One region of the Bradyrhizobium sp. BEA-2-5 genome, then DNA from elsewhere that is predicted to be linked to it. Evidence: predicted binding sites of a transcription regulator. Region 1 holds the regulator's gene; each other region holds the start of a gene.
What was found. Region 1 encodes PhoB, which activates phosphate uptake and scavenging genes when phosphate is short. Its sites were predicted from a motif close to TGTCATNNANCTGTCAT; they were not measured.
Positions count from the first base shown of each region.

Region 1 (10,709 bases):
TCGCGCTCGGCGAGTTGTCGCTGGTGCGCGCCTGCGCCGTGTTCGTCTGCATCGCGGCCGCGGCGCTGGTGCCGTGGCGGCTGCATGATGCCGGAACCTCGCGCGAGGATGTCCGCGGCGTCAATCCGGTCGAGGCCGCCGCCGTCAGCGCGGTCGTCGCCGGCATGCCGGATCCGGCGGTGCTGCTCGACCGCGCCGGCCGCGTCATCCATCTCAACGCCGCGGCCGCCCAGCTGGCACCGGCGCTGCGCAGGAACGAGCTCGCCCAGTTCGCGCTGCGCTCGCCGGAGATCATCACGGCGCTGCGCGAGGCGATCGCCACCACCGAGCCGCGGCGCGCGACCTATCTCGACCATGTTCCGGTCGATCGCTGGATGGAGCTCATGATCACGCCGGTTCCGGTGCCGACCAGCTTCGGCGGCGCCGACAAATGCATGCTGATGACCTTCCACGACCAGACCCCGCTGCGCCGGGTCGAGGAGATGCGCGCCGATTTCGTCGCCAATGCCAGCCACGAGCTGCGCACCCCGCTGGCCGCGCTGTCGGGCTTCATCGACACGCTCCAGGGCCAGGCCAAGGACGATCCCAAGGCGCGCGAGCGCTTCCTCGGTATCATGCACAACCAGGCCACGCGCATGGCGCGCCTGATCGACGATCTGCTGTCGCTGTCGCGGGTCGAGCTGTCGGCCCATGTCCGGCCCGACACCCTGGTCGACCTCATACCGATCATCCGCCAGGTCGCCGACGGGCTCGAGCCGCTGGCGCGCGAGCGCCAGGTCGAGGTGGAGATCGATCTGCCGGAGCTGCCGGTGATGATCGCGGGGGACCGCGAGGAACTGCTCCGCCTGTTCGAGAACCTGATCGAGAACGCGCTCAAATACGGCGCCTCCGGCGGACGCGTCATCGTGTCGCTGAATCAGGCCGTTTCGGGCGCATCGGGCGAGGGGGCTCCGGAAATCCGGGTCCTGGTCCGCGATTTCGGCCCCGGCATCGCGCCCGAGCACCTGCCGCGGCTGACCGAGCGCTTCTACCGGGTGGACGTCGGCGACAGCCGCTCGCAAGGCGGGACCGGGCTCGGATTATCGTTGGTGAAACATATTCTTAACCGTCATCGCGGCCGGCTTCTGATCGAGAGCGTGCCCAGGCAGGGCGCCACTTTCACGGCGTGTTTTCCCCAGGCGAAGACCCCGTTACCAACTCAAAGTTAAGCGTTTTCAGAAGCTTAGCGCTGTCATCCAACTGTCATCCAACCTTCGTAAAAGCAGCACCGACCGCTCCTAGATGGACCGGCGTGAGCGCGATCGGGCGCATTCGGCGCTTCGCTCACAGGATGGAGACCACCCATGAATTTCATCAAAGCAATCGTCGCAGCCGGCATGATCGCCGCTTCGACGGCAGCCTTTGCGGCCGACATCACCGGCGCCGGCGCGACGTTCCCGTTCCCGCTCTATTCGAAGTGGGCTGACGCCTACAAGAAGGAGACCGGCAACGGTCTGAACTACCAGTCGATCGGTTCGGGCGGCGGCATCAAGCAGATCCAGGCCAAGACGGTGACCTTCGGCGCCACCGACGCGCCGCTCAAGCACGAGCAGCTCGAGAAGGACGGTCTCGTGCAGTGGCCGATGGTAATGGGCGCGATAGTCCCGGTCGTGAACCTCGAAGGCATCAAACCGGGTGACCTGGTCCTGTCGGGCGAAGTGCTCGGCGACATCTATCTCGGCAAGATCACCAAGTGGAATGACGCGGCGATCGCCAAGCTCAATCCGAAGCTGACCCTGCCGGGCGATGCGATCACCGTCGTGCGCCGTTCGGATGGTTCGGGCACCACCTTCAACTTCACCGACTATCTCTCCAAGTCGAATGCCGAGTGGAAGTCGAAGGTCGGTGCCGGTACCGCGGTCGAGTGGCCAACGGGTGTTGGCGCCAAAGGCAATGAAGGCGTCGCGGGCAATGTCAGCCAGACCAAGAACTCGATCGGCTATGTCGAGTATGCCTATGCCAAGCAAAACAAGCTGACCTACGGTGCCCTGATCAACAAGTCTGGTAAGACCGTGCAGCCGACTGTTGCGGCCTTCCAGGCTGCAGCCGCCAACGCCGACTGGGCCGGCTCCAAGAACTACTATGTGATCCTGACCGACCAGCCCGGTGAGACGTCGTGGCCGATTACCGGCGCGACCTTCATCTTGATGCACAAGGATGCGACCGACAAGGCGGCGTCCCAGGAAGCCATCAAGTTCTTCAAGTGGGCGTTCGAGAAGGGCGACAAGGCGGCCGAAGAGCTCGACTACATCCCGATGCCGGACTCGGTCGTCAAGCTGATCGAGAAGACCTGGTCGTCGGACATCAAGAGCTAAGTCCGACGCTGCGACAGGACCTGTGCCGACTCGATCGAGGCACAGGTCGAGCGACCAAGACCCGGTCTCCATCACCGCGGCAACAAGCGCGGGATCGAGGCCGGGGTTCGCGCCTCAAGGGGCGTGGCTGGAACGACGACGCCCGGCCAAATGCGTCAGTGAAGATCGCTTCGGGGCGTAGCGGTTTGCGTGGCTTTTGCATACTAAAGAGGGGATTGGCGTGGCAGACATGGCTGTTCAGAGCGATGTGATGGAAGCCGCGGGACCGTATGATCGCGCCAAGGCCTTGGGCGCGTTCAAGCTCGGTGACATCACCTTCTACTGGATCACGCGGCTTTCCGCGATCTCGGTGCTGCTGATCCTCGGCGGCATCATCATTTCGCTGATCGTGGGCGCCCTCCCGGCGATCAAGGAATACGGCCTGTCGTTCCTGTGGACGCAGCGCTGGGCCCCTTCGGCCGATCCGCCCGTGCTCGGCGCGCTCGGGCCGATGTACGGCACGCTCGTCACCTCCTTCATCGCGATGCTGATCGCCATTCCCGTCGGGCTTGGCATCGCGATCTTCCTCACCGAGCTCTGTCCGCAATGGCTGCGCCGCCCGATCGGCATGGCGATCGAGCTGCTCGCCGGCATTCCCTCGATCATCTACGGCATGTGGGGCTTCTTCGTGCTGGGCCCGTTCCTGGCCAACACCTTCCAGCCCTTCATGATCAAGGTGTTCGACGGCGTGCCCGTGCTCGGCGCGATCTTCGCAGGTCCCCCGTCCTATCTCAGCCTGTTCAATGCCGCGCTGATCCTCGCCATCATGGTGCTGCCCTTCATCACTTCGATCTCGGTCGACGTGTTCAAGACGGTGCCGCCGGTGCTGAAGGAAGCCGCCTACGGCGTCGGCTGCACCACGTGGGAAGTCGTGCGCAGCGTGGTGATCCCGTATACCCGCGTCGGCATCATCGGCGGCGTCATGCTGGCGCTGGGCCGCGCGCTCGGCGAGACGATGGCGGTGACTTTCATCATCGGCAATTCGTTCCGCATCTCCTCGTCGATCTTCGCTCCGGGCACCACGATCTCGGCGGCGATCGCATCCGAGTTCGCCGAGAGCGACGGCCTGCACCAGTCCGGCCTGATCCTGCTCGGCCTGCTCCTGTTCGTGCTGACGTTCTTCGTGCTCGCAGCCGCGCGGCTGATGCTGATGCGCCTGGAAACCAAGGCCGGAAAGTGAAGCCATGAACCCGATCTATAATTCGCGCCGCCGCCGCTGGGACATCGTCATCCGCGGCCTCTGCATCGGCGCCGCGCTGTTCGGCGTCACCTGGCTGGCCCTGATCCTGATCACGCTGCTCTATAACGGCCTTGCCGGCCTCAGCGTGCAGCTGTTCACCCAGAACACGCCGCCGCCCGGATCGACCGAGGGCGGCCTGCGCAACGCCATCGTCGGCTCGGTGATCATGACCGTGATCGGCGTCGGCATTGGCGCGCCGCTCGGCATGTTCGCCGGCACCTATCTCGCCGAGTACGGCCGCAACGACAAGCTGACCTCAGTGATCCGCTTCATCAACGACATCCTCTTGTCGGCGCCCTCGATCATCATCGGCCTGTTCATCTACGGTGCGGTCGTGGTTCCGATGCGAGGCTTCTCGGCCATCGCCGGCGCGCTGGCGCTCGCCGTGATCGTGATCCCGGTGGTGGTGCGCACCACGGAGGACATGCTGCTGCTGGTGCCGAACCCGCTGCGTGAGGCGGCCTCCGCGCTCGGTCTGCCGCGTTCGCTGGTGATCAAGCGCATCGCCTACCGTGCGGCGCGCTCGGGCCTCATCACCGGCGTGCTGCTGGCCACGGCTCGCGTCGCGGGCGAGACCGCGCCGCTGCTGTTTACGGCGCTGTCGAACCAATTCTTCAGCCTCGGCCTGGACAAGACGATGGCCAACCTGCCGGTGACCATCAACAACTTCGTGCAGAGCCCCTACGCCTACTGGAAGCAACTCGCCTGGAGCGGCGCGCTGCTGATCACATTCACCGTGCTCGCGTTGAATATCGGCGCGCGTATCCTTGGTGCCGAAAGGGCCGCAAAATGACCGAGCTTTCTGTCTCCACGACTGCCGCGGGCCACGTTCCCCAGGTTCCGCTGCCGGAAGCGCCGCCGAAGGTCACCGCGCGCAACCTCAATTTCTACTACGGTGAGCACCATGCGCTGAAGAACATCAATCTGGCGCTGGGCACCAATCGCGTCACGGCCTTCATCGGCCCGTCCGGCTGCGGCAAGTCGACCCTGCTGCGCATCTTCAACCGGATGTACGACCTCTACCCGGGCCAGCGCGCCACCGGCCAGCTGTTGCTCGACCACACCAACATGCTCGACCCCAAGCTCGACCTCAATCTGCTGCGCGCACGGGTCGGCATGGTGTTCCAGAAGCCGACCCCGTTCCCGATGACGATCTACGAGAACATCGCCTTCGGCATCCGCCTCTACGAGAAGATCTCGAAGTCCGAGATGGACGGTCGCGTGGAGAAGGCGCTGCGCGGCGGCGCGCTGTGGAACGAGGTCAAGGACAAGCTCAACGCCTCCGGCCTGTCGCTCTCCGGCGGCCAGCAGCAGCGCCTCTGCATTGCCCGCACCGTCGCGGTGCGGCCCGAGGTGATCCTGTTCGACGAGCCGTGCTCGGCGCTCGACCCGATCTCGACCGCCAAGGTCGAGGAGCTGATCCAGGAATTGTCCGAGAACTACACGATCGCGATCGTCACCCATAACATGCAGCAGGCGGCGCGCGTCTCCGACAAGACCGCCTTCATGTATCTCGGCGAGTTGATCGAGTTCGACGACACCAGCAAGATCTTCACGTCGCCGAGCGACCGGCGCACGCAGGATTACATCACCGGCCGGTTCGGCTGACCGGCGCATGATCCGGAAAAGTGGCAACCGGTTTTCCGATCAGGTCATGCTAAAATTCAGGACACGAAACCATGATCCCCGGGACCATGGTTGAGGGAGACAAGCCATGGGTTCTGAACATACCGCAAAGGCTTTCGATACCGACCTCCAGGAACTCACGCGCCTGGTCGCCGAGATGGGCGGCATCGCCGAGCGCATGATCGTCGATTCCGTCGACGCGCTGATCCGCCGCGACGTCACGCTCGGTCAGCGCGTCGTCGCCGCCGACATCGAGATCGACAATCTGCAGCGCAACATCGAGGAGCGCGCCGTGCTCACCATCGCCCGCCGCCAGCCGATGGCCGTCGATCTGCGCGAGATCGTCGGGGCCATGCGCGTTGCGACCGACCTCGAGCGGATCGGCGATCTCGCCAAGAACATGGGCAAGCGTGTCGCCGCGCTGGAGACCGACTTCCACCCGCTCAAGCTGTTCCGCGGCCTGGAGCACATGACCGACCTCGTGCAGCAGCAGGTCAAGTCGGTGCTGGACGCCTATGCCGCGCACGATCTGCCGGCGGCGATGGCGGTGTGGAAGGGCGACGAGGAAGTCGACGCCATCTGCACCTCGCTGTTCCGCGAACTCCTCACCTACATGATGGAGGATCCGCGCAACATCTCGTTCTGCATCCATCTGATGTTCTGTGCCAAGAACATCGAGCGGATCGGCGACCACGCCACCAACATCGCCGAGACCGTGTTCTACATGATCGAGGGCCAGGCGATCACCGACAAGCGGCCGAAGGGCGACATGACGACCTTCGCCACGACGGTGCCGGGCAGCTGAGGCTTGATCGGCAAGCGCGGAACCGGATTGTCCTTCGACAACTCGTTTCCGCGGGGACTATGCTCAAGGAAGTAAGCGTTTCGGTTTGCGTCTGGGCAACGGATCACCACAGAGAAAGAACTTAAACCGATGAGCGCACGCATTCTGGTAGTCGAAGACGAGGAAGCGCTGACGACGCTGTTGCGCTACAATCTCGATGCGGAAGGCTATGACGTCGAGACGGTGATGCGCGGCGATGATGCCGACACCCGCCTCAAGGAGCACATTCCCGATCTGATCGTGCTCGACTGGATGCTGCCGGGCCTGTCGGGCATCGAGCTGTGCCGGCGGCTGCGCACCCGTCCCGAAACCAAGCAGCTGCCGATCATTATGCTGACCGCGCGCGGCGAGGAAAGCGAGCGGGTGCGGGGACTTGCGACCGGTGCCGACGACTACATCGTCAAGCCGTTCTCGGTGCCGGAGCTGCTGGCCCGCGTGAAGGGCCTGCTCAGGCGCGCCAGCCCCGAGCGGCTCGCCACCGTGCTCGCCTATGGCGATATCGAGCTCGACCGCGACAAGCGCCGCGTGGCGCGTTCGGGCCGGCCGATCGATCTCGGCCCGACCGAATACCGTCTGCTGGAGTTCTTCCTGGAGCATCCCGGCCGCGTGTTCTCGCGCGAGCAGCTGCTCGACAGCGTCTGGGGCCGTGACATCTACATCGACGAGCGCACTGTCGACGTCCACATCGGCCGCCTGCGCAAGCTGCTCAATCTCGGCCGCGAGCAGGATCCGATCCGCACCGTCCGTGGCGCCGGTTATGCGCTGGACGATCGGTTTGCGAAGGCGGAGCCGCAGCCGTAACGGCCACAACTAGTGCGCAATTGCGCACGGGAGCCGGCAACTGTTATGTCGGCTTGGTCTGCAGGTAGGGCTTTCTGTCGCGCATCATGGCGTTGAGGACCGTTAGGAGCTTCCTGGCGACGGCAATGAGAGCGAGCTTGGCTGGTTTGCCGACCTGTCGCAGCCGCGCGTAGAAGGCCTTGAATGGATCGGCCCGACGAACCGCGTTCAGAGCCGCCATATAGAGGGCGTCACGAACGCGCTTTCGGCCGCCGGCGATCTTGCGTTTTCCACGGAAGGCGCCGCTGTCGACGTTGAAGGGGGCAAGGCCCGCGAGCGCGGCGATCTGCTTCGCTCCAACATGTCCAAGTTCCGGCATCTTCGCGATCAGCTGCATGCAAGCCACGGGACCCACGCCCGGCAGTGAGCGCATCAACCGCGCATCGTCCGCGATCTCCGGCTCGGCCTTGGTCAATGCGTTGATATCGGCCTCGATCTCGGCGATCTCGCCGTCGAGAACCTCAATGAGCCGACTGATCCGTTCGGCCATGGCGCGGTCGTCGGCCTCGCTGCGCCGGTTCTTCTCCTGCGCGCGCATGAGAACCAGTTGGTCCCGCCGTTTTGCAAGCCCTGCCAAAGCGTTGCGGGCGGGATTGGCGGCCCGCTCGGTTGCCGGCTGCATGACCCGGCCAAAGGCCGCCAGCATCCGTGCATCGATCGGATCGGTTTTGGCAAGTTGGCCGCTGGCCCGCGCAAAATCGCGAGCTCGAGCCGGATTGATCCGAGCGAAGCGGACACCGGCCTGGCTTAGGGCCTCGCGAAGCGCGAGGTCATAGGCGCCCGTGGCCTCGAAGACGACCAGCGCATCGCATCGCCAACGCGCCACCTGCTGTGTGATGGCCTGTGCCGCGTTGGCGATGCGCCTGGACACGCCGTCAGCTTCATCAAAGATATCGAGATGCTTCTTGGAGACGTCGATTCCGACATAACGAGGGGGTATGATCACGGTGCCTGTCCCTGTGATGCGAGGTCTGTTGGCGCAGCCTCGTGCAACTGTTCAGGTTGGTAATGGAACGGGCGGGAGGCCGAGCCGGCTCACGGCGTCAAGCGCCAAGGACCCAACGGCTTCCCGCCCAACCCATCCTGACAGACTTCCAAGACACAGGGACCCATAACCACGAATGGGCGTTGTTAGAGAGCCGTCTGGCCGCTTGCCGATTGCGCCGGCCGCGGCGTATGGGTCCCGGCATGCGCCGGGACGACGCTGGGCATATAGCCGAGCTACGTCACACAAAAAAATCCCCGCTTTCGCGGGGATTTGTTTTTGAGTTCTTCCGACGTTTTCCCGAGTGCTCACTTGATCTGCGGTTTCGCCGACGGCCGGCGGCGATCGGCGGCGGGCTGGTAGGCCACGCGCGAATGCTGGGCGCAGTAGGGCAGGCCGGAGAGCGCCTTGCCGCCGCAGAAGAAGAAATCCGGGCTCGATGGATCGCCGACCGGCCAGTGGCAGGTCGCCTCGTTCAGCTCCAGCAGTGACAGCCGCTGGCTCATCGGCACCACGTTGTCGTAGGTGACGGGTTCGGCCTCGACCTCGACCTCGAAGGCCTGCGCCAGCGCGGTGTTGCCGCGGGCAACGGGGCGGGTCACCCGCATCATGTGCTGCGCGGGGCGCGCCTTGCGCGGCCGGGGCGCTGCCGACGAAGGGCTCTTGGCGCGGCCGGACAAGCCGAGCCGGTGCACTTTGCCGATCACGGCATTGCGGGTCACATTGCCGAGCTCCGCCGCGATCTGGCTGGCCGAAAGTCCGGCCTCCCAGAGCTTTTTCAGCTGCTCGACGCGATCATCGGACCAGGTCAAAACCGTCATTGCATTCTTCCCTTCGCGTAGCGCCGGCCAATCGTTGGAGCGGCGCTGCGAGCCAATCTGGACAAATATCCCTGCGGCCAGAATCCCTTAGCCCTCGCCGGGCACGGTGTTGCGCCCGAACGTTTACGCGAGACACGAAGGCTACTTAGAGGGTCCAGTACCGCTGCACGAGATGTCGTATCTGACAGTCCAAACGCTACAATATGGCGTGACTCCCGCGCAAGAGTCCGCCGACTCGCGTCCACATGTTCCCACACAGTTAAGCAGTTCGATGAGGGTTTTCCACCGCACCGGAATGCTCCGGATTGCGCTCGTTTCGCATTGCAGGAAGGCCACTTCGTGGCGATTGACACTTACTGACCGCAGCATAGAATGCCCGCCACGTGCCGCCCGCAAAGGCGGCCGTTTTGTTTTCCGAAGCTGGCCGTTGCTGCGCTGGCGTCAAGGCGCGCGGCAATTGTCGGCTTCAAACCGTCAGTGATCGCCATGACCAACGCTGCCACGTCGCATCTGCTCCCCGTCTTCGCCAGGGTCGATCTCGGCTTCGAGCGCGGTGAGGGCGCCTGGCTGATCGCGACCAATGGCGATCGCTATCTCGATTTCACTTCCGGCGTGGCGGTGAATGCGCTCGGCCATGCGCATCCCACGCTGGTCAAGGCGTTGCAGGAGCAGGCGACGAAGCTCTGGCACATGTCGAACCTGTTCCAGAGCCCGGACGGCGAGAAGCTCGCGGCGCGTCTGTGCAATGAAAGTTTTGCCGACTTCGTATTCTTCTGCAATTCCGGTGCCGAGGCGCTGGAAGGCGTGATCAAGCTGGTGCGCCACCATCACTTCTCCAAGGGGCATCCTGAGCGCTATCGCTTGATCACATTCGAGGGCGCCTTCCATGGCCGCACGCTGGCGACGCTGGCCGCCACCGGTTCTGCAAAATATCTCGAGGGCTTCGGTCCGCCGATGGACGGCTTCGACCAGGTGCCACATGGCGACCTGGAAGCCGTGAAGAAGGCGATCGGCCCGAACACCGCCGGTATCCTGATCGAACCGATCCAGGGCGAGGGAGGCGTGCGTTCGGCACCGCCGGCGTTCCTCAAGGCGTTGCGCCAGCTTTGCGACGAGAAGGGCCTGCTGCTCGCCTTCGACGAGGTGCAGACCGGCATGGGCCGCACCGGCGAACTCTTTGCCTACAAGCGCACCGGCGTCGTGCCCGACGTGATGTCGCTTGCGAAGGCGCTCGGCGGCGGTTTCCCGATCGGCGCGGTGCTCGCCACCGCTGACGCTGCGCGCGGCATGGGGCCGGGCTCGCACGGTTCGACCTTCGGCGGCAATCCGCTCGCGATCTCGGCTGCGAACGCCGTGCTCGACGTCATGCTCAAGCCCGGCTTCTTCGATCACGTGCAGAAAATGTCGCTGTTGCTGAAGCAGAAGCTCGCCTCCGTGATCGATCGCCATCACGATGTCGTCAGCGAGGTGCGCGGCGAGGGGCTCCTGATCGGCATCAAGGCCGTGGTGCCCTCGGGCGATCTCGTCGCGGCGCTGCGCGCCGAAAAATTGCTCACCGTCGGAGCCGGCGACAATGTCGTGCGCTTCCTGCCGCCCTTGATCGTGACCGAGGCCGAGATCGATACGTCGATCACCGCGCTCGAGCGCGCCTGCGCGACATTGTCGGCGGCGCAGCCGAAGAAGGCGGCTGGATGATGAGCAAGCCGGTCCGTCACTTCCTCGACATCAACGAGCTGCCGCTCGGCGAGCTGCGCAACATGCTGTCCGCCGGAGCCGCCATGAAGGCGAAGCAGAAGGCGCACCAGCCGGTCAGGCCGCTCGAAGGCAAGACGCTGGCGATGATCTTCGAGCGGCCCTCGACGCGGACGCGGGTGTCGTTCGATGTCGCCATGCGCCAGCTCGGCGGCGAGCCCATCATGCTCACCGGCGCCGAGATGCAGCTCGGTCGCGGCGAGACCAT
Region 1 covers NZ_CP136629.1:979,699-990,407, forward strand. The annotation lists gene RX327_RS04450 (ATP-binding protein) at 1-1,208, shown strand, start outside; gene pstS (phosphate ABC transporter substrate-binding protein PstS) at 1,344-2,354, shown strand; gene pstC (phosphate ABC transporter permease subunit PstC) at 2,584-3,573, shown strand; gene pstA (phosphate ABC transporter permease PstA) at 3,578-4,426, shown strand; gene pstB (phosphate ABC transporter ATP-binding protein PstB) at 4,423-5,241, shown strand; gene phoU (phosphate signaling complex protein PhoU) at 5,348-6,064, shown strand; gene phoB (phosphate regulon transcriptional regulator PhoB) at 6,194-6,904, shown strand; gene RX327_RS04485 (IS110 family transposase) at 6,948-7,889, opposite strand; gene RX327_RS04490 (GcrA family cell cycle regulator) at 8,237-8,749, opposite strand; gene RX327_RS04495 (aspartate aminotransferase family protein) at 9,236-10,444, shown strand; gene argF (ornithine carbamoyltransferase) at 10,444-10,709, shown strand, end outside.

Region 2 (10,709 bases), 3.8 Mb from region 1:
GGCCGAGAGGTCGTTGGAGCGCAGCTCGAGCTCGAGCAGCAGCGAGTCCGACGAATTCTTCAGGGAATCGTGCACCTGCTCGGTACGCTCGGAGATGCCGTCGACGATCGCGGCGGAGCGCTGCTCGAATTCGCCGGTGATGCGGTCGATGCGCTCGTTCAGCATCTCGTGGACGCGGTCGGCGAGGTCGACGAACTCGTCGTGGACGTGGCCGGTCTTGAAGTTGAGGCTGGTGGTCAGCCGCTCGCTGGCGTCGAGCACCGCGCGCGTGGTCTCGTTGCTGGCTTCCTCGAGACGGTCGAGCAGGTCGCCGCCGCGCTCGCCGAGCGCCAGGATCATGTTGTCGCCGGCATTGCTCAGCGCCTGGGTGATGTGGGCCCCGCGCTCTTCGAGCGCGCCGGTGATCGACTTCGCAACCTCGTCGACGCGGGAGGCGATCGCATCCGAGATCAGCGCGATGTCGTGGCGCAGATCGATCTGCACGCCGGAGATGGCGCTGCGGACCTGCTCGGCCTGGCCGACCAGATTGTCGCGCTGATGCGCGATGTCCTGGAGCAGGGCGCGGATGCGCACCTCGTTGTCGCTATAGGCGCGCTCCAACGCGGCGACCTCGTTGGCGACCAGCGTCTCGAGCTCGCCGGCGCGCGCAATCGCGCGCTCGATGCCGTCGCCCATCGCCGCGACCTCGCGGCGGATGGCCTGGCCGACGGTGACCATGGAATCGGAGGCCGAGCCTTCGGGCTCGGAGAAGCGGATCGCGACCTGCGCCATCGCCTGCGCGATCATCTGCATGCGCTGACCATGCGAGGCGAGGCTGGCGAGATAGTAGAACAGCAGGATCGGCACGGCGAACAGCGCGGCAAGGCCGGCGAGCACCAGGACGCCGGTGCCCTGGGCCATCGAGGCCTGCAGGGCTGGCCAGAACGCGATGGTGAGGATGACGCCGCCCAGCAGCCATGCGCCGGAGCAGACAAAGAACAGCGTGAAGGCGTTGCGCGCGCGTTCTCCCTGCAGCGTCTGCAGCATCTGGCCGATGGTTTCGCGATCATCATTGGCGGCGCGGCGCGGCGCGCGCGGTTCCTCGATCGGCTCGAACGCCGAACGATCGGAATTACTCGGACGGGACTCGAACGATGTGGCCGAAAAATCGGCAGCGGGCGGCAGGTTCGGCGGCGCGGCGCCTTCGTTGAGGGGGCTGCGATTCTCCGCGCCCTGTTCACTGATGTTCAGGGCTTCCTGGATCGCAGAAAGCGCAACTTCTGTGGGGTCTTTGACCTTTTTCGGAGTGTTCGCCATGTTCAGTCCGAGCCCTCTCACTATTTTACGCGTCGGCGAGCCTGCGATCGTCCCCACGCAAGCTCGAAGCCGGTGCCCACAAGCGGAGCGCAAGCCGGCCCCCTCGGCGGCTTGTCCGCTACATCCGCAAACATCCTATTGGCAGAGCGTCGCGAATGAAATGCCTGCGATTAAGACAATCTTAATCATCGTTAACAGCTTTGCGCCATAAGGCCTTATGGGCACTCGAAATTCCCGCTGTAGAGCGTCGATTGTGTCCGGAAATTGTCCAGAATCGGGCGGTTTTGCCGATCATCCCAACAACAATCCGTTAACCAGTTTCGTGATTGGCTGGGGCAACGATCCGCCGGCGAGGGCCCGGCGGAGACGACAGGGACAGGCCATGCCGCTTCACCTCGAACGGGTCGAATGGACGCAATCGCCGCCGCTGGCGCCCGGCGCCGGGCCGATCGACGTCGATCATCTTCAGCGCATGACGCTGGGCGATCCGGGCCTCGAGCGGGAAGTGCTGGCCATGTTCTCGACCCAGTCGGCCCGGATCCTCGGTGAACTGGCCGCCTTGCCGCCCGAGGCGGCGACCCATGCCCACACCCTGAAAGGATCGGCGCGGGCGATCGGCGCGTTCGGCGTCGCCGAGGCTGCTGCCCAGCTGGAGACCGCGCTGACCGGCGGTTCCGATGCAGCCCAGCCGCTTGCCGCGCTCGGCGCCGCGATCGCCGAGGCGCGCACCGCGATCGAACTGATCCTGGGCCGCTCCTAGGCATCCGGCGTCTCGGCGGCCCGCCGCGAGGGCTTGGGCGGCTTCCCAACCGGCGGGCAGGTTTTCGGTCTCCGCGCTAGCGCTGTGCGGATCGACCCGTTATACGACTGCCCGGGACCTTTCCATCCATCGTCCGGCGCATTCCGGCAGCACGAGCAATCATGGCCAAAATCCACTTTATCGACCATTCCGGCGAGAAACGCACAGTTGAAATCGAGAACGGCGCAACCGTGATGGAAGCCGCGATCCGCAACAGCATTCCCGGTATCGAAGCCGAATGTGGCGGCGCCTGCGCCTGCGCTACCTGCCATGTCTATGTCGACGAAGCCTGGCGCGAGAAGGTCGGCAGCCCGACGCCGATGGAAGAGGACATGCTCGACTTCGGCTTCGACGTGCGCCCGAATTCGCGCCTGTCTTGCCAGATCAAGGTTTCCGACGACCTCGACGGTCTCGTGGTGGCGACGCCGGAACGTCAGGCCTGATCTCTTATTCGCCGTCCGGATTCACTCCGCGACGGACCCAGCGGCGGAAGTTCTGCTTGACCTCCGCCGGCAGCGGCGTCGGCCTGCGGGTGACCTCATCGATCATCACCGTGACCGCCTTCGCCGACGCCACGCATCTGCCTTCCGAAAACACCACCTGGTCGAAGGTGGTCGATGTGCGTCCAAACTTGACGAGACCGAGCCCGAGCTCGATCTGACCCGGCCAGTGCAGCTCGGCGCGAAAGTGCATGTCGAGCCGCACCATGATCCAGGCGAGGCCTGCCGGCATCAGCCCCATGCTGAGGTCCTTCACCAGCGTGACGCGGCCGGTTTCAAAATAGCTCGCATAGACGGCGTTGTTGACGTGCCCGTTGGGGTCGAGATCGGCAAAGCGCACATTGTCGGACAGGCGATAGGGAAAGTCTTCCAGGCGCGGCGCATCGTCAGCACGAACAGGGGCATTCACGAGGGGGATCTCCGTCGGTTTCCCCGCCCATACAGCCGAGTTGCGCAGGCTCGGCAAGGGGTTGCCGCGCCAGCCGCTGTCCCTATTATGCATGTCCCGATCCGGCCATACTTGGCTGGGCAGGCGAGAGCCGTCCAGTCGATTTCAACTGAAAAGAAACGGACATGAGCGACGTGATCAAAACCGATGTGCTGATTATTGGCGCCGGCCCTTGCGGTCTGTTCGCCGCCTTCGAGCTCGGCCTTCTCGACATGAAGACGCATTTTGTCGACATCCTCGACAAGGTCGGCGGCCAGTGTGCCGAGCTCTATCCGGAAAAGCCGATCTACGACATTCCCGGCATTCCGCATGTCTCCGGGCAGGGACTCACCGACGCGCTGATGGAGCAGATCAAGCCGTTTCACCCCACCTTCCATCTCGGCGAGATGATCGAGACCGTGGAGAAGATCGGCGATCCCCTGTTCCGGGTGAAGACCGATGCCGGCAAGGTGTTCGAATGCAAGGTGGTGGTGATCGCGGCCGGCGGCGGCTCGTTCCAGCCCAAGCGTCCGCCGGTGCCGGGCATCGAGGCCTATGAAGGCACTTCAGTCCATTACGCCGTGCGCAAGATGGAGACGTTCCGCGACAAGAACGTGCTGATCGTCGGCGGCGGCGATTCAGCGCTCGACTGGACGCTCAACCTGCATCCCTTGGCCAAGCGCATCACGCTGTTGCACCGACGCGACGAATTTCGCGCCGCGCCCCATAGCGTCGAGCAGATGCGCGCGCTGGTTGCCGGCGGCAAGATGGATCTGCGGCTCGGCCAGGTCACGGGGCTCGAAGGCGCCAACGGCCAGCTCTCGGGTGCCGCGCTCAAGGGCAACGACAATGCGGTCTCGACGATCGCCTGCGATACCATGCTGCCGTTCTTCGGGCTGACGATGAAGCTCGGCCCGGTCGCGAACTGGGGCATTGCGCTGGAGAACAATCTGGTGCCGGTCGAGACCTCCGCGTTCGAGACCAACGTATCAGGCATCTTCGCCATCGGCGACATCAACACCTATCCGGGCAAGCTCAAGTTGATCCTGTGCGGTTTCCACGAGGGCGCGCTGATGTCGCAAAAAGCCCATCGTTACGTCTATCCGGAGAAGCGGCTCGTGTTCCAGTACACGACTTCGTCCTCCAGCCTGCAAAAGAAGCTCGGTGTGAACTGATTCCACTCGAGCAGCGACCAATGCCGGAGGCATGGGCCATTTCCTGCGCGGCGCGGGTACTGGAACACTCCGTCAAATGGCCGTAGTCTTCTGCTTGTACTCGAGTTGGTCGATTGATCAGGTGATGATGATGCGGAACACGCTATCCAGACTTCGGCTGATCCTCGCGATCGCCACGGCCTTTGCGCTAGCTGCTCCGCTTGCGGCCTCGGCGGCCGACCCGTCGGCTGCCGGCCTGTGGCAAAAGGTCGAAGACGGCAAGCCCGAGGGCTGGTTCCTGGTGATCGAGCGCAATGGTCTGTTCGAAGGCATGATCGCAAAGATGTTCTCGTCGCCCGGAGATCCGCCCAATCCGGTCTGCTCGAAATGCACCGACGATCGCAAGGACATGCCGTGGCTCGGCATTCCCCTCATCCGCGACATGAAGCGCAACGGGCTCGCCTATGAAGGCGGCAACGTGCTCGATCCGCGCAACGGCAAGGTCTACAAGGCCAAGATGACGTTGAGCGCCGATGGTCAGACGCTGACGATGCGCGGCTTTCTCGGCATCTCGCTGTTCGGCAAGGATGAGGTCTGGACCCGGCTGCCTGACACCGCGGTGGCCCAGCTCGATCCCGCGATCGTCGCCAAATATCTGCCGGCGCAAGCCGCGGTGGCGAAGCCGGCGGCGCCAGTGCCCGCGACGAAGCGGCACTAACACTTCTCTCCGGCTAACGCTCCGATCTGCGCACGCTCATGCTCCGCTCTTGCGTGGCAGCGTAAGCGTTCAGCGCTGTCCCGTCGGTGCAATCGGCATCGGCAGTGGCGCGACCGGCTCGGTAATCACCTCGGGCACAGCGGTGTTCAGCTGCAGCACGGTGGCGGCCGCGGGGACCGCGGCATCCGCCATCGCGGCGTGGCCTTCGGCGCTCGGATGCACGGCGCCGCCGTAGACGGCGGAGAGCACGCCCCAGGTCGCGTCGTGAATGTCGGTCGGCTGGCTCGCGGCCGGCAAGCCCTGCGGATAGGTCATCGCTGCGAAATAGCTGTCATTGGCGTCGCGGATCCAGCGCGCGCGGGGCAGGTAGGCGCGATATTCGCCGGCGCTGCGGCCGCATTTGAGCGGCTGGTTGGCGGCGGCGACGATGTCCGACACGAAGCTGTCGCCATTGGCTGCAAAGCAGTCGCGGTCGAATTCCGGATCGGTCGAGGCGCGTGCGCAGAAGCCATGGCTCGCAAACGCGTCCTGATGCGCGTCGACGAAGGTCATGCGGTCGGCCTGCGGATTGCGGCAGATGATGCCGGACTGGCACTGCGCGATCGCCTTGAGCTGCGGCAGGAACTCGTTCTGCACGAAGCTCGAGACCGACGCGAGGCGGCTGGGATCGGCGTTGAAGGACGGATGGATGTCGAAGCCGGCGCGGCCGCCGCGGCAGGGAACGCCGCCGTCGGCGAGCGCAGGATTGGCGTAGGAGACATAGACGACGCGCGAGAGGTCGCCGCCGACGAGCGGCTTCAGCGCCTCGCGCAGCTTGGCAAAATCGGCCGGCAGGTCGCGCGCCAGCGCCGAACGGGCATCGTCGACGCTGGCCATTGAGCCGCCGCGGCGGAATAGCGTCCGCTCGGTCGAGGTGTCGACGATGACGTCGGCGACGAGGCCGGAGAAGTAGACGTCGTTGGCGCCGACCGAAAGCAGCACGAGATCGAGCGTCCGATCGGGCTGGCGGCGCTTGGCGGCGGCGAGTGCCGTGCGCAGCTCCGCGATCTGGCCGTTGACGGTGCCCGAGCAGGTGTTGGCTGTCTTCGTCGGCAGGCATTCCCGCGCCTGCTGCGAGCCGAGCAGGCCGTCGGCGATGGTGGCGCCGGTGCACGCCAGCGGCAGATAGGTCACCGCGATGTGCGGATATTGCACGGCGAGCGCGAGCGCGGTGCGGGTCTGATAGCTGTACAGCGACCGGTGACAGGCCGAGTTGAGCCAGAGCGCGCTCTGGCGCTGCCAGTTGGTCAGGGTGTCCGGCGCTTCGCAGGCGCGGCCGCCTTTGTAGCCGGCGCGGCTCGGCCGGTAATATTGCGCCCCGCCGAGATAGGAGCGGAAGCAAAATCCTTCGTCCGAGAGTGCCAGCGGCCGGTCCGGATTGCCCTCGCCGGAGGCGATGCTGTCCCCGAGGCCGGCGATCAGCAAGTCGCGCACCTCGATCTGAGTCGTCACGCGCTGGTTGGCCTCCGAGCCGCTTGCGACATCGACGGTCGCGACCGTCTGCCTGCCGTAGCGGACGCGCAGATTGATCGGCTCGGCGCAGTCGAAGGTCGATTGTTGCGGCCCGTCGCCGTCGTCGAACGACCAGGCGCAGGTGGCGCCGACCGGAACCGGCCCGGTGAGCCGTACGACGATCGGATGATCGATCGGCGTCAGATAGCTTTCCTTGACGTTGTCGCGGGTACAGGGCTGGTTGACCCGGCCCTGGAGGTCGATGCAGAGCCGGTTGACCATGTTGCGGGCCCAGCCGCGGCCCTCGCTCTGCAGCTCCAGCGATTGTTCCGAGGCCAGCACGCTGCGGCCAAGCCCGCTTTCGACATGCAGGCGGAAGTCGCGTTCCTCGCGGAACAGGCGAAAGCGGTTGCGGACCTCCCAGGAGATCTGCAGCTGGTTGTCCTGCGCGTCCGCGGCCGATGCGAATACCGCGGCCAGCGCGCTGCCGAGCAGCACGCTGCAGACCGTCACCCGAAACGAAAATCGAACCAAAAAGCCAATCATGGCGCGGTTTGACGCGAGCGGTACGGCGAAAATAAGAGAAGCGGCCGCGAGGATCGAAAATCCGGGATCGAGGGGCCCGCACAGGGGCCGATAACGTTGTCCGTTACCGTTTCAGCTGCCTGACCCGCTGCTGCCGGCTTTCGATCGGTTGCCGCACGGTCGCCGAAGCCGTGCAGGCTTGGCTTAGTCGTTTCCGCTCTTGCCAAGGCTGCACCACGTTGAGCCAGAGCTCGCGCGTGCCCATGATGGAGATGGCGAGGCCGAACGGGATCACGAAATAGAGGATGCGGAACACCAGCAGCGTCGCCAGAAGCTCCTCGCGGCCGAATTGAGGCAGCGCCACCAGCATGGCGGCATCGAACACGCCGATCGAGCCGGGCGCATGGCTGGCAAAGCCGATCAGGGTCGCCAGGATGAACACGACGGCGAGCGACATGAAGTCGATCGGCGGATTGGCCGGCATCAGCAGGTACATGGCCATGGCGCAGAAGCCGAGATCGACCACACCGATCAGGATCTGCACCAGCGTCAGCGGGGCCGAGGGCAGCACCACTTTCCAACCCTTCTGGCCGAGCTCGCGCCGCTTCTCGCCCATGCACAGCCAGATGAGATAGGCCCCGATCGAGGCAAGGCCGCCGAGCGCGATCAGCCGGTTGATCGCCGGCGGCAGCAGGTCCATCGCCGACGCTGCCGCCGGGTGCCAGGCCATGCCGAAGCCGAGCACGAACAAATTGCCGAGCCAGAAGGTCAGGCCCGACAGGAAGCAGATTTTCGCGACGTCGATCGCGTTCAGCCCGTAATCCGAATAGATCCGGAAACGGATCGCGCCACCGGTGAATACCGTCGCGCCGATGTTGTGGCCGATCGAATAGGACGTGAAGCTGGAGAGCGCCGCGATGCGATAGGGCACGTTCTTCTTGCCGATCGTTCGCAATGCAAAAAAGTCGTAGAAGGTCAGCGTGCAGAACGCCCCGACCACACAGAGCGCCGCCAGCGCGATCCGGTGCGGCGCGATGTTGGTGAGCGCGGTGAGAATGATGCCGGTATCGACGCCCTTCAGGGTGTGAACAAGCGACGTGATCGCGAACGCGATGATCAACACACTCGCGGCGATCCCGAGCCGTTTCCAGCCGATCTTTTCCTTGAAACCACGCCCAAGCGTGGTCAGCAGCCGAAGCATTCATCCTCCCGGCGGGGCGGCAAATTTCAGTGGGACCCGGTCACGGACGGCGACGGGTGACGGGCAAACGCACCGTACGCGATGACCCATAAGGCAAAACCGATGCGTTGTGCAGCCCTTGACAAGCCAAGCTTCGGCCCTCGTCCAGCGTCATTGTCATATTGCCTACATATGTTCTCGCTCTGCGGAATGTGAGTCGCACGACCGCGACGGGGCCGCTACGTGTTCCGCCGTTCCAAGCGGTTTCGTCGGCTTTTTTGCCGATTTTGCGGCGGTCCCGGCCTCGATGCGGGTTAGTTGGCGCGGGGCGAATAGACGATATGCATCAGCATGGGGACGCCTGAGCCCGCTGTGACGTTTACCAAAGTGTGAAGTCGACGCGCGGATGCACATGATCCGCCCTGCGCTCGGGCCGGGTCAGGCGCGCGAAGGCGGTCCGTAGGTCTATTGAGGCAAAACGCCGCGCAAGCGCGCCGCCGTCGGACAGATCGGCCAGGCACGCGATTTCACACTTCGATCCGTGCCGAAGTGTTACGGCGAAACGAAGGCCTATGTCTCGCATTGGTTGCCGAGAGCAAGGACGAGACCATGCAACAGACATCCCTGAACGTCCGGCACATGCCGGACCGCCGCGCAACGTCGCATCAGCAAACGAGCGGGCTCGCGGCGACGTTGACGCTCGCCGCGATGAGTCTCGGCTATGGCGTCGTGCAGCTCGACGTCACCATCGTCAACACGGCGCTCAATGCGATCGGCGCCTCGCTCGGCGGCGGCGTTGCCGAACTGCAATGGGTGGTCAGCGCCTACACGATTGCCTTTGCGGCCTTCATCCTGACCGCGGGCGCGCTCGGCGACCGGATCGGCGCCAAGCGCATCTTCATGGCCGGGTTTGCGATCTTCACCGCGGCATCGGTTGGCTGCGCAGTCGCGCCTGATGCGGCGACGCTGATAGCCGCCCGCTGCGTGCAGGGGCTGGCCGCGGCCATCCTGGTGCCGAACTCGCTGGCGCTGCTCCGCCATGCCTATGAAGACGAGAAGGCGCGGGGACGCGCGGTCGGGGTCTGGGCCGCGGGCGCGAGCCTTGCGCTCACCGCCGGTCCGTTCGTCGGCGGCGGACTGATCGCGCTGGTCGGCTGGCGCGCGATCTTTATGGTCAACCTGCCGATCGGCCTGGCCGGCCTGTGGCTCGCCTGGCGCTTTGCCAGCGAAACCACGCGTCATCAGCAACACCGGCTCGATCTGCCGGGGCAGCTCGCTGCGATCGCCGCGCTCGGCACGCTGGCCGGCGGGCTGATCGAAGGCGGCGCGCTCGGCTGGAGCAGCCCGTTTGTGGTCGCAGGCTTCGTTCTCGCCGCCGTCTTCTCCGTGCTGTTCGTCTGGCGTGAGGCGCGCGCGCCGCAGCCGATGCTGCCGCTCTCGCTGTTCCGCCACCGGATGTTTGCCCTGACCTCGCTGGTCGGCCTCCTGGTCAATGTCGCGTTCTACGGCCTGATCTTCGTGCTCAGCCTCTACTTCCAGCAGGTCAACGGGCTGTCGGCGTTCGCCACCGGCCTGGCGTTCGTGCCGATGCTCGGCGCCGTGCTGCCCGCCAACCTGATCGCGCCGCGTGTCGCGGAGCGGATCGGCGCGCCGGAGACAATCGCGCTCGGCGCCGCGCTCTCGGCCGCCGGATGTCTGGCGCTGCTGTTCATCGGCCCCGGCACGAGCTATCTCGCGATCTGCCTGCAATTGCTGGCCATGAGCGGCGGCCTCGGCCTGCTGGTGCCGCCCCTGACATCGGCGTTGCTCGGCAGTGCCGAGCCGCAGCATGCCGGCATCGCGGCCGGAGTGTTGAACGCGACCCGGCAGACCGGCAGCGTGCTTGGTGTCGCGCTGTTCGGCTCGATGGTCAGCCGGTCCGCGGCCTTCATCGCCGGCCTGCATGCGGCCCTCGTCATCTCCGCCGGCGCGTTGCTTGCGGCCGCTGCGCTGATCTGGATCGGCGCTTGGTCACGGACTCGGCGTTGAGACGAACCGCAGCGAGGGATCTCCGCTCGCCCTGACCCGATCGCTTGCATTCAAGGCTTCTTCACCATGGGTGGAACCTTGCTGCAATGCGGTTACCGTTCGTACACGAATGCGTCTGTTCTTATGGGTCCATAAAGGGGGCCTATATGTATCGCGTTCTGACCTGTCTCACTTTGGAACATGACTGGCGTTTGGTTGTCCTTGGCGGGGTGATCTGCCTGCTCGCCAGCGCCGTCGCGATCAGCCTGTTTCACCGCGCCCGCGCCGCACAGGGGCGTGCCCGCGAGATCTGGATCGGCCTCGATGCGGCGGTCGGCGGTTGCGGTATCTGGGCCACCCATTTCGTCGCCATGCTGGCGTACGATCCCGGCATCGAGGCCGGATACAACATTCCCATCACGCTGCTGTCGCTGGTGCTCGCGGTTGCGATCCTGGCCGTCGGATTGGCCGTCGCCACGCTCGATGGACGCTGGCGGACGGTTGCGGCCGGTGGCGCGATCGTCGGCGCCGGCGTCGCGGCGATGCATTACACCGGCATGCTCGGGCTGGAGCTGCCCGCGCGCATCGTCTGGTCGCCCGGCATCGTCGCCT
Region 2 covers NZ_CP136629.1:5,613,335-5,624,043, reverse strand. The annotation lists gene RX327_RS39310 (hypothetical protein) at 1-1,455, shown strand, start outside; gene RX327_RS26630 (Hpt domain-containing protein) at 1,679-2,056, shown strand; gene RX327_RS26625 (2Fe-2S iron-sulfur cluster-binding protein) at 2,218-2,538, shown strand; gene RX327_RS26620 (thioesterase family protein) at 2,543-3,004, opposite strand; gene RX327_RS26615 (NAD(P)/FAD-dependent oxidoreductase) at 3,169-4,197, shown strand; gene RX327_RS26610 (DUF2147 domain-containing protein) at 4,328-4,894, shown strand; gene RX327_RS26605 (hypothetical protein) at 4,964-6,931, opposite strand; gene RX327_RS26600 (YbhN family protein) at 7,035-8,111, opposite strand; gene RX327_RS26595 (MFS transporter) at 8,730-10,118, shown strand; gene RX327_RS26590 (EAL domain-containing protein) at 10,265-10,709, shown strand, end outside.
Region 2: a site for PhoB is predicted at 8,266-8,282, ahead of RX327_RS26600 (YbhN family protein). Genes of this name have one in related genera too.

Region 3 (10,709 bases), 2.9 Mb from region 1:
AAGGCCGGCGGCGACACCTGGTTCTTCCTCACCGCGGATTACGCCTTCGGCGCGGCGCTCGAGCGCGACACCAGCGCGGTCGTCACCGCCAACGGCGGCAAGGTGGTCGGCGGCGTCAAGCACCCGCTCAACACGGCGGACTTCTCCTCCTTCCTGCTCCAGGCGCAGGCCTCCAAGGCCAAGATCATCGGCCTTGCCAATGCCGGCGGCGACACCACCAACACGATCAAGCAGGCGGCCGAATTCGGCATCGGCAAGGGCGGCCAGAAGCTCGCAGCGCTCTTGCTCTTCCTCACCGACGTCAAGGCGATCGGCCTCGAGACGGCGCAGGGACTCAATTTCACCGAGACGTTCTACTGGGACATGAACGACAAGACCCGGGCGTTCTCCAAGCGCTTCGCCGAGAAGATGAAGAACAATGCCCCGCCCACCATGGTGCAGGCGGGCGTCTATGCGGGCGTGCGTCACTATCTCAAGGCGCTGGAAGCGCTCGGCGGCAATTCGCATGACGGTGCCAAGATCGTCGAGAAGATGAAGTCGATGCCGACCGAGGACGACCTGTTCGGCAAGGGCGAGATCCAGCCCAACGGCCGCACCATCCACAACGCCTATCTGTTCGAGGTCAAGAAGCCCTCGGAGTCCAAGGGGCCATGGGACTTCTACAAGCTGGTCGGCACGGTGCCGGGCGACCAGGCTTTCACGCCGCTGGCCGAGAGCACGTGCGCGCTTCTGAAGAAGTGACGATCATGCCCGCCGGCCATGGGCGTGGCCGGCGGGCTTCATCTATCTAGCGAAAGCTCATTCGATGCAGGCTCTATACGCTCAGCTACTGGTGGGACTGATCAACGGCTCGTTCTACGCGCTGCTCAGTCTCGGGCTTGCCGTGATCTTCGGCATGCTCAACATCATCAATTTCGCCCATGGCGCGCTCTACATGATGGGCGCCTTCGTCGCCTATTTCCTGCTGAACCTCGGCGGGATCAACTACTGGTGGGCGTTGCTGCTCGCGCCCATCATCGTCGGCATCTTCGGCATGATCCTGGAACGGACCATGCTGCAATGGCTGACCGGGCTCGATCATCTCTACGGCCTGCTGCTGACCTTCGGCATCGCGCTGATCGTGCAGGGCGTGTTCCAGAACTATTTCGGCTCCTCCGGCCTGCCTTACGCCATCCCGGACCAGCTCAAGGGCGGCATGAATCTCGGCTTCATGTTCTTGCCCGTCTATCGCGGCTGGGTCGTCGTGTTCTCGCTGGTGGTGTGCCTTGCGACCTGGTTCCTGATCGAGAAGACGCAGCTCGGCGCCTACCTGCGCGCCGCCACTGAAAATCCGACGCTGGTGCGTGCCTTCGGCATCAACGTGCCGCGCATGATCACGCTGACCTACGGTCTCGGCGTCGGCCTTGCCGCGCTCGCCGGCGTGCTCTCGGCGCCGATCAACCAGGTGCGGCCGCTGATGGGCGCCGACCTCATCATCGTGGTGTTCGCGGTGGTCGTGATCGGCGGCATGGGATCGATCATGGGCTCCATCATCACCGGCTTCGCGCTCGGTGTGATCGAAGGCCTGACCAAGTATTTCTACCCCGAGGCCTCCAACACCGTCGTGTTCGTGCTGATGGTGCTGGTGCTCTTGGTGAAGCCAACGGGATTGACGGGAAGGGCGGCCTGAGATGACAACCCTGACGGACGACACGCTGCCGGTGACCCCTCGCGCGATGCGCGACGAGATGATCGTGTTCGTGGTGATGGCGCTGCTGCTGGCGGCCGTGCCGTTCACCGGCGTCTATCCCTTCTTCGTGATGCAGGCGCTGTGCTTTGCGCTGCTCGCCTGCGCCTTCAATCTGCTGATCGGCTACGGCGGCCTGCTGTCCTTCGGCCACGCGATGTTCCTGGGCACGGCGGGCTATTGCAGCGCGCATGCGCTGAAGGTGTGGGCGCTGCCGCCGGAGCTCGGCATCCTCGTCGGCATCGCTGCGGCGTTCGTGCTGTCGATCATCACCGGCTACATCTCGATTCGCCGCCAGGGCATCTATTTCTCGATGATCACGCTGGCGCTGTCGCAGCTCCTGTACTTCATCTATCTCCAGGCCCCGTTCACCCACGGCGAGGACGGCATCCAGGGCATCCCGCAGGGGCACATGTTCGGCATCTTCGATCTCTCCAAGCCGACGGTGCTCTATTACGTCGTGCTGGTCGGCTTCCTTGCCGGCTTCCTCCTGATCTTCCGCATCATCAACTCGCCGTTCGGCGAAGTCCTGAAGGCGATCCGCGAGAATGAGCCGCGGGCGATCTCGCTCGGCTACCGCACCGACCAGTACAAGTTCCTGGCCTTCGTCCTGTCGGGCACGCTGGCGGGCTTTGCCGGTTCGCTGAAGGTGTTCGTGGCGCAGAACGCCTCGCTCACCGACGTGCACTGGTCGATGTCGGGCGAGGTCGTGCTGATGACGCTGGTCGGTGGCCTCGGCACCATCTTCGGCCCCGTGGTCGGCGCTTTCGTCATCATCGCCATGCAGCAATATCTGGCGGGTTTCGGCCAATGGGTGACGGTGATCCAGGGCTCGATCTTCGTGATCTGCGTGCTGCTGTTCCGGCGCGGCCTGGTCGGTGAGCTCGCCCACCTCCTGCGGCGGTCGCTGTAGGGCAGGTCTCGGCGATTTTCGGCCGACTTTAGCGGTGGACGACCGCCCGCTCGGGCGGTCGTGTCAGGTGTTTTCCCCGCCAGATGCTCTATGACAGTTCTGTGACAGTCGCTAAAAGGGCTGTCCCGGAATGATGGAACTGAGACATGCTGCGCTGGTTTCGCGCCTTCCTGCCCAAGGAAGAGCGGTTTTTCGACCTGTTCGCCCGACACGCCCGGACCTCCGTGCAATGCGCATTGGCGTTGCAGGACATGCTGAAGGGGGGCGAGGAGACGCCGGTCTATTGCCAGCGCGTCAACCAGTTCGAGAACGACGCCGACAACATCACCCGTGAGGTGCTGACGGCGGTGCGCCGCACCTTCATCACCCCGTTCGACCGTGGCGACATCAAGAACCTCATCACGTCGCTGGACGATGCCATCGACCAGATGCAGCAGACGGCCAAGGCGGTCATGCTGTTCGAGGTCCGCACCTTCGAGCCTCCGATGCGCGAGATCGGCGGGCTCCTGATCGAATGCGCCAATCTGGTCGGGCGTGCGCTGCCGCTGATGCAGTCGATCGGCCCGAACGTCGCCATGCTGACCGCCATCACCGAAGAGCTCGGCAAGCTGGAGGGCCGGGTCGACGATCTCCACGACATCGGCCTGAAGGAGCTGTTCCTCAAGCATCGCGAGGGCAATGCGATGGACTTCATCGTCGGCGCCGAGATCTACGACCATCTCGAAAAGGTCGCCGACCGATTCGACGACGTCGCCAACGAGATCAACAGCATCGTCATCGAGCAGGTTTAGCTCATGATCCGGAAAAGTGTGATGCGGTTTTCCCTGCGACAAACGCGAAGTGTTTGCGCGGCGATCATGCTCAACAAAGCACCATAGAGCGGGGCATCACGTGGACGCCACGCTGGGTCTTCCAATTCTGACCATCTTGATCGCCGTCGCGCTGCTGTTCGACTTCCTGAACGGCCTGCACGACGCTGCCAATTCGATCGCGACCATCGTCTCGACCCGCGTGCTGCGGCCGCAATTCGCGGTGTTCTGGGCCGCCTTCTTCAATTTCATCGCCTTCATGGTGTTCGGACTGCACGTCGCCCAGACCGTCGGCACCGGCATCATCGAGCCGTCGGTGGTGGATGCGACCGTGATCTTCGCAGCGCTCGTCGGCGCGATCGTCTGGAACCTCGTGACCTGGGCGCTCGGCATCCCGTCCTCGTCGTCGCACGCGTTGATCGGCGGCCTCGTCGGCGGCGGCATGGCCAAGGCGGGGATATCGGCCGCGGTATGGGGCGGCCTGTCCAAGACGGTGCTGGCAATCGTGCTGTCACCGCTGGTCGGTTTCCTGCTCGCAACGATGCTGGTGGCGATCGTGTCCTGGGCCTCGGTGCGCTCGACGCCGTTCGCGGTCGATCGCGCCTTTCGCATCCTGCAATTCGCCTCCGCCTCGCTCTATTCGCTCGGCCATGGCGGCAACGACGCGCAGAAGACCATGGGCATCATCGCGGTGCTGCTGTATTCGCAGGGCCATCTCGGCAGCGAGTTCTCGGTGCCGTTCTGGGTGGTTCTGTCCTGCCAGGCGGCGATGGCGCTTGGCACGCTGATGGGCGGCTGGCGCATCGTTCGCACCATGGGCCTGCGCATCACGAAATTGACGCCGATGCAGGGCTTTTGCGCCGAAACGGGGGGCGCCGCGACCCTGTTCATGGCGACCTATCTCGGAGTTCCCGTCTCGACCACCCATACCATCACCGGTGCCATCGTCGGCGTCGGCGCCGCCCGCCGCGTCTCGGCGGTGCGCTGGAACGTCGCAAGCTCGATCGTCTATGCCTGGGTGATCACGATCCCGGCCTCGGCCGCGGTCGCAGCCGCGAGCTATTGGGCGGTGCAGATTTTGAAGTAGCGCTTTCGAGCGAAGTGGAAGCCGGTTCGCGTTAAGAAAACGCGTCCCAAAAAGGAGTAATCAGCCGACCAACTTCAATCCGGCGATCCCGGCGACGATCAGGCCGATGCTGGCGAGGCGGAATGCCGTGGCGGGCTCGCCGAACAGGATGATGCCGAGCGTCGCGGTCCCGACCGCACCGATGCCGGTCCAGACCGCATAGGCGGTTCCGATCGGCAGCGTCTTCAGCGCGAGGCCAAGCAGGATCACGCTGCCGGCCATCGCCGCCAGCGTCAGCACCGACGGCACCAGCCGCGAGAAACCTTCGGTATATTTTAGCCCGATCGCCCAGCCGATCTCGAGCAGGCCAGCGGTGAACAGAATGGTCCAAGCCATCACGAACCCTCCAGATAAGGCAGGGTCGTCCCCGCTGACGGTATGGTGAGGAGAAGGTCGTCCTTCCGGTGGCTATATGGGGATGGTGCGGCCGTTCCGCATTGCGACAAAACGCCCTTGATTGCGCCCGTTTTCCCTGCCAAATGCCCCGCCATGTCCGACATTTCAGTTTCAGCCGAATCGCCGGCCCGTTCCCCGCTTGCCGCTGAAGTGGCGCGGCGGCGGACCTTTGCGATCATCTCCCACCCTGACGCCGGCAAGACCACGCTGACCGAGAAGCTGCTGCTGTTCGGCGGCGCCATCAACCTGGCCGGTCAGGTCAAGGCCAAGGGCGAGCGACGCAACACGCGCTCGGACTGGATGAAGATCGAGCGCGAACGCGGCATCTCGGTCGTGACCTCGGTGATGACCTTCGAGTTCGAAGGCCTCGTGTTCAACCTCCTGGACACGCCGGGCCACGAGGACTTTTCGGAAGACACCTATCGCACGCTCACCGCGGTCGATTCCGCCGTGATGGTGATCGACGCCGCCAAGGGCATCGAGGCGCGCACCCGGAAGCTGTTCGAGGTGTGTCGCCTGCGCGACATTCCGATCATTACCTTCATCAACAAGATGGACCGCGAGAGCCGCGACGTTTTCGAGCTGCTCGACGAGATCGAGAAGACGCTGGCGCTCGATACCACGCCGATGACCTGGCCGGTCGGTCGCGGCCGCGACTTCCTCGGCACCTATGACGTCGTCAATGGCGGCGTGCGCCTGCTCGAAGGCGGTGGCGCCAAGACCGGTGCGGCGCAGCAGATCGAGATCGAGGAACTCGCCAAGCTCAACGCCAATCTCGACGTCGCTGCCGTGAAGGACGAGCTCGCGCTGGCCTCGGAAGCCTGCAAGCCGTTCGAGCTCGGGGCGTTCCGCGAAGGTCATCTGACGCCGGTTTATTTCGGCAGCGCGCTGCGCAATTTCGGCGTCGGCGACCTCCTGGAAGGCCTCGGCAAGTTCGCACCCGAGCCGCGCGCGCAGGACAGCGACCAGCGCAAGGTCGAGGCCACCGATCCGCGCATGAGCGCCTTCGTGTTCAAGATCCAGGCCAACATGGATCCGAACCACCGCGACCGCATCGCCTTCGCACGGCTGTGCTCCGGCAAGCTCAGCCGCGGCATGAAGGCGAAGCTGGTGCGCACCGGCAAGAGCATGCCGCTGTCGAGCCCGCAATTCTTCTTCGCCCAGGACCGCTCGGTCGCGGATGAGGCCTTCGCCGGCGACGTCGTCGGCATTCCCAACCACGGCACGCTGCGCATCGGCGATACCCTGACGGAAGGGGAGGATTTCAACTTCGTCGGCGTACCGAGCTTCGCTCCGGAAATCGTCCGCCGCGTCCGTCTCACCGACGCGATGAAGGCGAAGAAGCTGAAGGAAGCGCTGCAGCAGATGTCGGAGGAGGGCGTGGTGCAGGTGTTCCGCCCGCGCGACGGCGCGCCGGCGCTGGTCGGTGTGGTCGGTGCGCTTCAGCTCGACGTGCTGAAGGCGCGGCTCGAGGCGGAATATTCGCTGCCGGTCGAGTTCGAGGTCAGCGAATTTCAGCTGGCGCGCTGGGTCTCCTCGGAGGACCGCAAGAAGCTCGACACCTTCATCGCCGCCAACACCTCCAGCATCGCCGACGACGTCGACGGCGATCCCGTGTATCTCGCCCGGAACGAATTCTATCTCGGCTACACCAGGGAGCGCGCCGAGGGCATCGAGTTCAGCAACGTCAAGGACGTCAAGAAGAAGGGGTAGTGGCGCCGACCATTCACTGTCGTCTGCCGGGCTCGACCGGGGGCCCAGTACGCCGCCGCCTATCGATCGATAACTGCCGTCTCTGGAATACTGGATCGCCCGGTCGAGCCGGGCGATGACAGCGGGGTTGTGGAGCGACGGATAACAGCTACACGCGCAAGGATTTGAACACGGCCCCGCTTGATGCGCTCCGGCTGCGGACCCATTTTCTCCGGAGTGCAATCCGGATCCGCCTGCATGCTCCGACGCGTCGCCATCTGTCTCGCTTTTGCCGTGCCGGCCTTTGCGCTCGCGAGCGCGGCCTCTGCGCAGCAGCGGCAACAAACCAACCCGGCGCCCTTCGCACACACGCCCTGCAGCGTGCTCGACGAAGGGCCTTGCATCCCGTCCTATTGCAGCGTGCTCAATCACGGGCCGTGCTTTCCCGAGATGGATTATCCGTACGGCGAAAATCTCCAGCTCACGATCCTGACCGTGCCACCGCAGGATCAGGCCGAGAAGTATCGCAAGCCGGATCATGATCTCAATACCATCGGCGATCTGTTCGCCGCGCTGCGCGCCTGCTGGGCGCCGCCACCGCCGGACGACGCGCGCGCGGGCATGCAGATGTCGGTGCGTTTCAGCTTCAAACGATCGGGCGAGATGATCGGCGCGCCGCACCTGACGTTTTCGACGCGGGGCATCCCGGCCGACACCCGCACCACCTACCTCAACGCGATCAATGCCTCGCTGGATGCCTGCCTGCCGCTGAAATTCACCGGCGGATTGGGCGGGGCGCTGGCCGGTCGCCCGATCATGATCCGCTATGTCGACAACCGGGAGCTGGCCAAATCGGCCGACAAGCCGTGAAGCTGACGCATTGCCACCCGCCCGGCGAAGGTGATACGCGAAGGCATTAATCGATCAGGGGAGGAACATCGTGGGACTGCTCGTCATGATCCTGGGTCTCGTGCTGTTCCTCGGCGTCCATGTCCTGTCCAGCCTGCGCGAGATGCGCGCCGGCCTGATCAAGGCGATGGGCGAGGGCGTCTACAAGATCGCCTATTCGCTGGCCTCCGCGGCCGGGCTCGTGCTGATCATCTGGGGCTTTGCGCATTATCGCGCGACCGGATGGATCGACGTTTGGACCCCGCCGACCGCGCTCAAGCACATCACGGTGGCCTTGATGCTGCCCGCGGTCATCCTGGTGGTCGCGTCATATCTGCGCGGCCGTATCTATGCGACATTGAAGCACCCGATGCTGGCCGGCATCAAGCTGTGGGCCGCCGCGCACCTGCTCGCCAACGGCGATCTCGGCTCGATCATCCTGTTCGGCTCGTTCCTGGGCTGGGCGGTGTATGACCGTATTTCGCTCAAGCATCGCACCGACGCCGGCGGCCCGCCGATTCCGGTCGGCGGCCCAACCAACGACCTGATCGCGATCGCGGTCGGTGTCATCGTCTATCTGGCGCTGGCGTTTGCGTTCCACCCGGTCGTGATCGGCGTGCCTGTCATGGGAGCCTGACTATGTCTGTTCAATCCGCCATCAAGCGCAAGACCGCGCCCGATCTCCGCGCCCGCAAGAACGGCGAGCCGATCGTGATGCTGACGTCCTATCACGCGCACACCGCGGCGCTGGTCGACCGTCATTGCGATGCCATCCTGGTCGGCGATTCCCTCGGCAACGTCATGCACGGCTTCGAGACCACGGTGCCGGTCACGCTCGACATGATGATCCTGCAAGGCCGCGCGGTGATGCGCGGCTCGCAAGCTGCGCTCGTCGTGGTGGACATGCCGTTCGGCTCCTATGAGGGCTCGAAGGAGCAGGCGTTTCAGTCCGCGGTGCGGATCATGAAGGAGACGCTGTGCGGCGCGGTCAAGCTCGAGGGCGGCGCGCGGATGGCAGAGACGGTGGCGTTCCTGTCCGAGCGCGGCATTCCGGTAATGGGCCATATCGGCCTGACGCCGCAGTCGATCAATACGCTCGGCTCGTTCCGCGCGCAGGGCCGCGAGGAGGAGACCTGGGCGCCGATCGAGAACGACGCCAGGGCGATCGCGGAAGCCGGCGCCTTCTCGATCGTGGTCGAGGCGGTCGCCGAGCCGCTGGCGCGCAAGATCACGCAGTCGATCGCCGTGCCCACCATCGGCATCGGCGCCAGCGCGGCCTGCGACGGCCAGGTGCTGGTGCTGGAGGACATGCTCGGCCTGTCGCCGCGGGCGCCGAAATTCGTGCGCCGCTACGGCAATCTCGGGCCGATGATCGAGGAGGCGATCGCGGGCTATGCGCGCGACGTGAAGAGCCGCGCCTTCCCGGGGCCGGAACACGTCTACGGCATGAAGAAGAGCTGACGGGGCGCGCATGGACTGGTCGCAGCACGCAATTCCGCCGATGCGGCTCGAGCCGCGCTTCGGCGACCGCGTCGTGCCGGCTTTCCCGGAGCGGCCCGGCACCCTGTGGGCGATGATCGCGGACGCCGTTGCGCAGAATGGCGACGGCGAGGCGCTGGTCTGCGGCGCGACGCGCCTGAGCTGGCGCGAGGTCGCGGAGAAATCGGCCAAGGTCGCGGCGGGCTTTGCCAAACTCGGCCTTGGGCGCGGCGACCGTATCGCGATCCTGCTCGGCAACCGCGTCGAGTTTCCCCTGCTGCTGTTTGCCGCCGCGCATGAGGGGCTGGTGACGGTGCTGCTCGGCACGCGCCAACAGAAGCCGGAGATCGCCTATGTGCTGACCGATTGCGGCGCAACGCTTCTGGTCCATGAGGCCACGCTCGCCGACCGCATCCCCGATGCGGCCGACATTCCCGGCCTCAAGCACCGCATCTCCGTCGGCGACGACGGCGCGTCGCAATTCGCCGGTCTCGTCGACAACGCTGCGGCCCAGGCGCCGGCGGAGGTGAGGGAGGAGGACACCGCGATGATCCTCTACACCTCGGGCACCACCGGCAAGCCGAAGGGCGCGATGCTGGCCCATTGCAACATCGTACATTCCTCGATGGTCTTCGTCTCCTGCCTGAAGCTGACCAGGGCCGACCGTTCCATCGCAGCGGTGCCGCTCGGCCATGTCACCGGCGTCGTCGCCAACATCACGACCATGATCCGCTGCGGCGGCGCGCTGATCATCATGCCGGAGTTCAAGGCGGCCGATTACCTCAAGCTCGCCGCGCGCGAGCGCGTCACCTACACGGTGATGGTGCCGGCGATGTACAATCTCTGCCTGCTGCAGCCCGATTTCGACGGCTACGATCTCTCGAGCTGGCGCATCGGCGGCTTCGGCGGCGCGCCGATGCCGGTCGCGACCATCGAGAAGCTCAAAGTGAAGATTCCCGGCCTGAAGCTGATGAATTGCTACGGCGCGACCGAGACGACGTCGCCCTCGACGATCATGCCGGGCGAATTGACGGAGAGCCACATCGACAGCGTCGGCCTGCCGTGCCCCGGTGCCGAGATCATCGTGATGGGCGCTGACGGCCGCGAACTGCCTCACGGCGAGATCGGCGAGCTCTGGATCCAGAGCGCCTCCGTCATCAAGGGCTATTGGAACAATCCGAAGGCGACCGCGGAGAGTTTTACGGCCGGCTTCTGGCATTCTGGCGATCTCGGTTCGATCGACGCGGCAAACTTCGTCCGCGTGTTCGACCGGCAAAAGGACATGATCAACCGTGGCGGCCTGAAGATCTATTCGGCCGAGGTCGAATCCGTGCTGGCGGGGCATCCCGCCGTGGTCGAGAGCGCGATCATTGCCAGGGCGTGCCCGGTGCTGGGCGAGCGCGTCCACGCCGTGATCGTGACCCGCACCGAAGTGAACGCGGAGAGCCTGCGCGCCTGGTGCGCCGAGCGGCTCTCGGACTACAAGGTGCCGGAGACCATGGCGCTGACATCAGAGCCGCTGCCGCGCAACGCCAACGGCAAGGTGATCAAGCGCCAGATCAGGGAGAGCCTGTCGGAAATGGGGGCTTAGCGTTCTGCACCTCCCCCGCAAGCGGGAGAGGGAGGCCACGCAGTCCGGTTGCGGCCCGCTGCAAACGTCCCCCGTTAACGCTTTGATCC
Region 3 covers NZ_CP136629.1:3,861,914-3,872,622, forward strand. The annotation lists gene RX327_RS17870 (ABC transporter substrate-binding protein) at 1-741, shown strand, start outside; gene RX327_RS17875 (branched-chain amino acid ABC transporter permease) at 806-1,669, shown strand; gene RX327_RS17880 (branched-chain amino acid ABC transporter permease) at 1,671-2,639, shown strand; gene RX327_RS17885 (DUF47 domain-containing protein) at 2,786-3,430, shown strand; gene RX327_RS17890 (inorganic phosphate transporter) at 3,531-4,535, shown strand; gene sugE (quaternary ammonium compound efflux SMR transporter SugE) at 4,596-4,910, opposite strand; gene RX327_RS17900 (peptide chain release factor 3) at 5,064-6,683, shown strand; gene RX327_RS17905 (hypothetical protein) at 6,921-7,532, shown strand; gene RX327_RS17910 (NnrU family protein) at 7,603-8,187, shown strand; gene panB (3-methyl-2-oxobutanoate hydroxymethyltransferase) at 8,190-9,011, shown strand; gene RX327_RS17920 (class I adenylate-forming enzyme family protein) at 9,022-10,620, shown strand.
Region 3: a site for PhoB is predicted at 2,730-2,746, ahead of RX327_RS17885 (DUF47 domain-containing protein). Genes of this name have one in related genera too.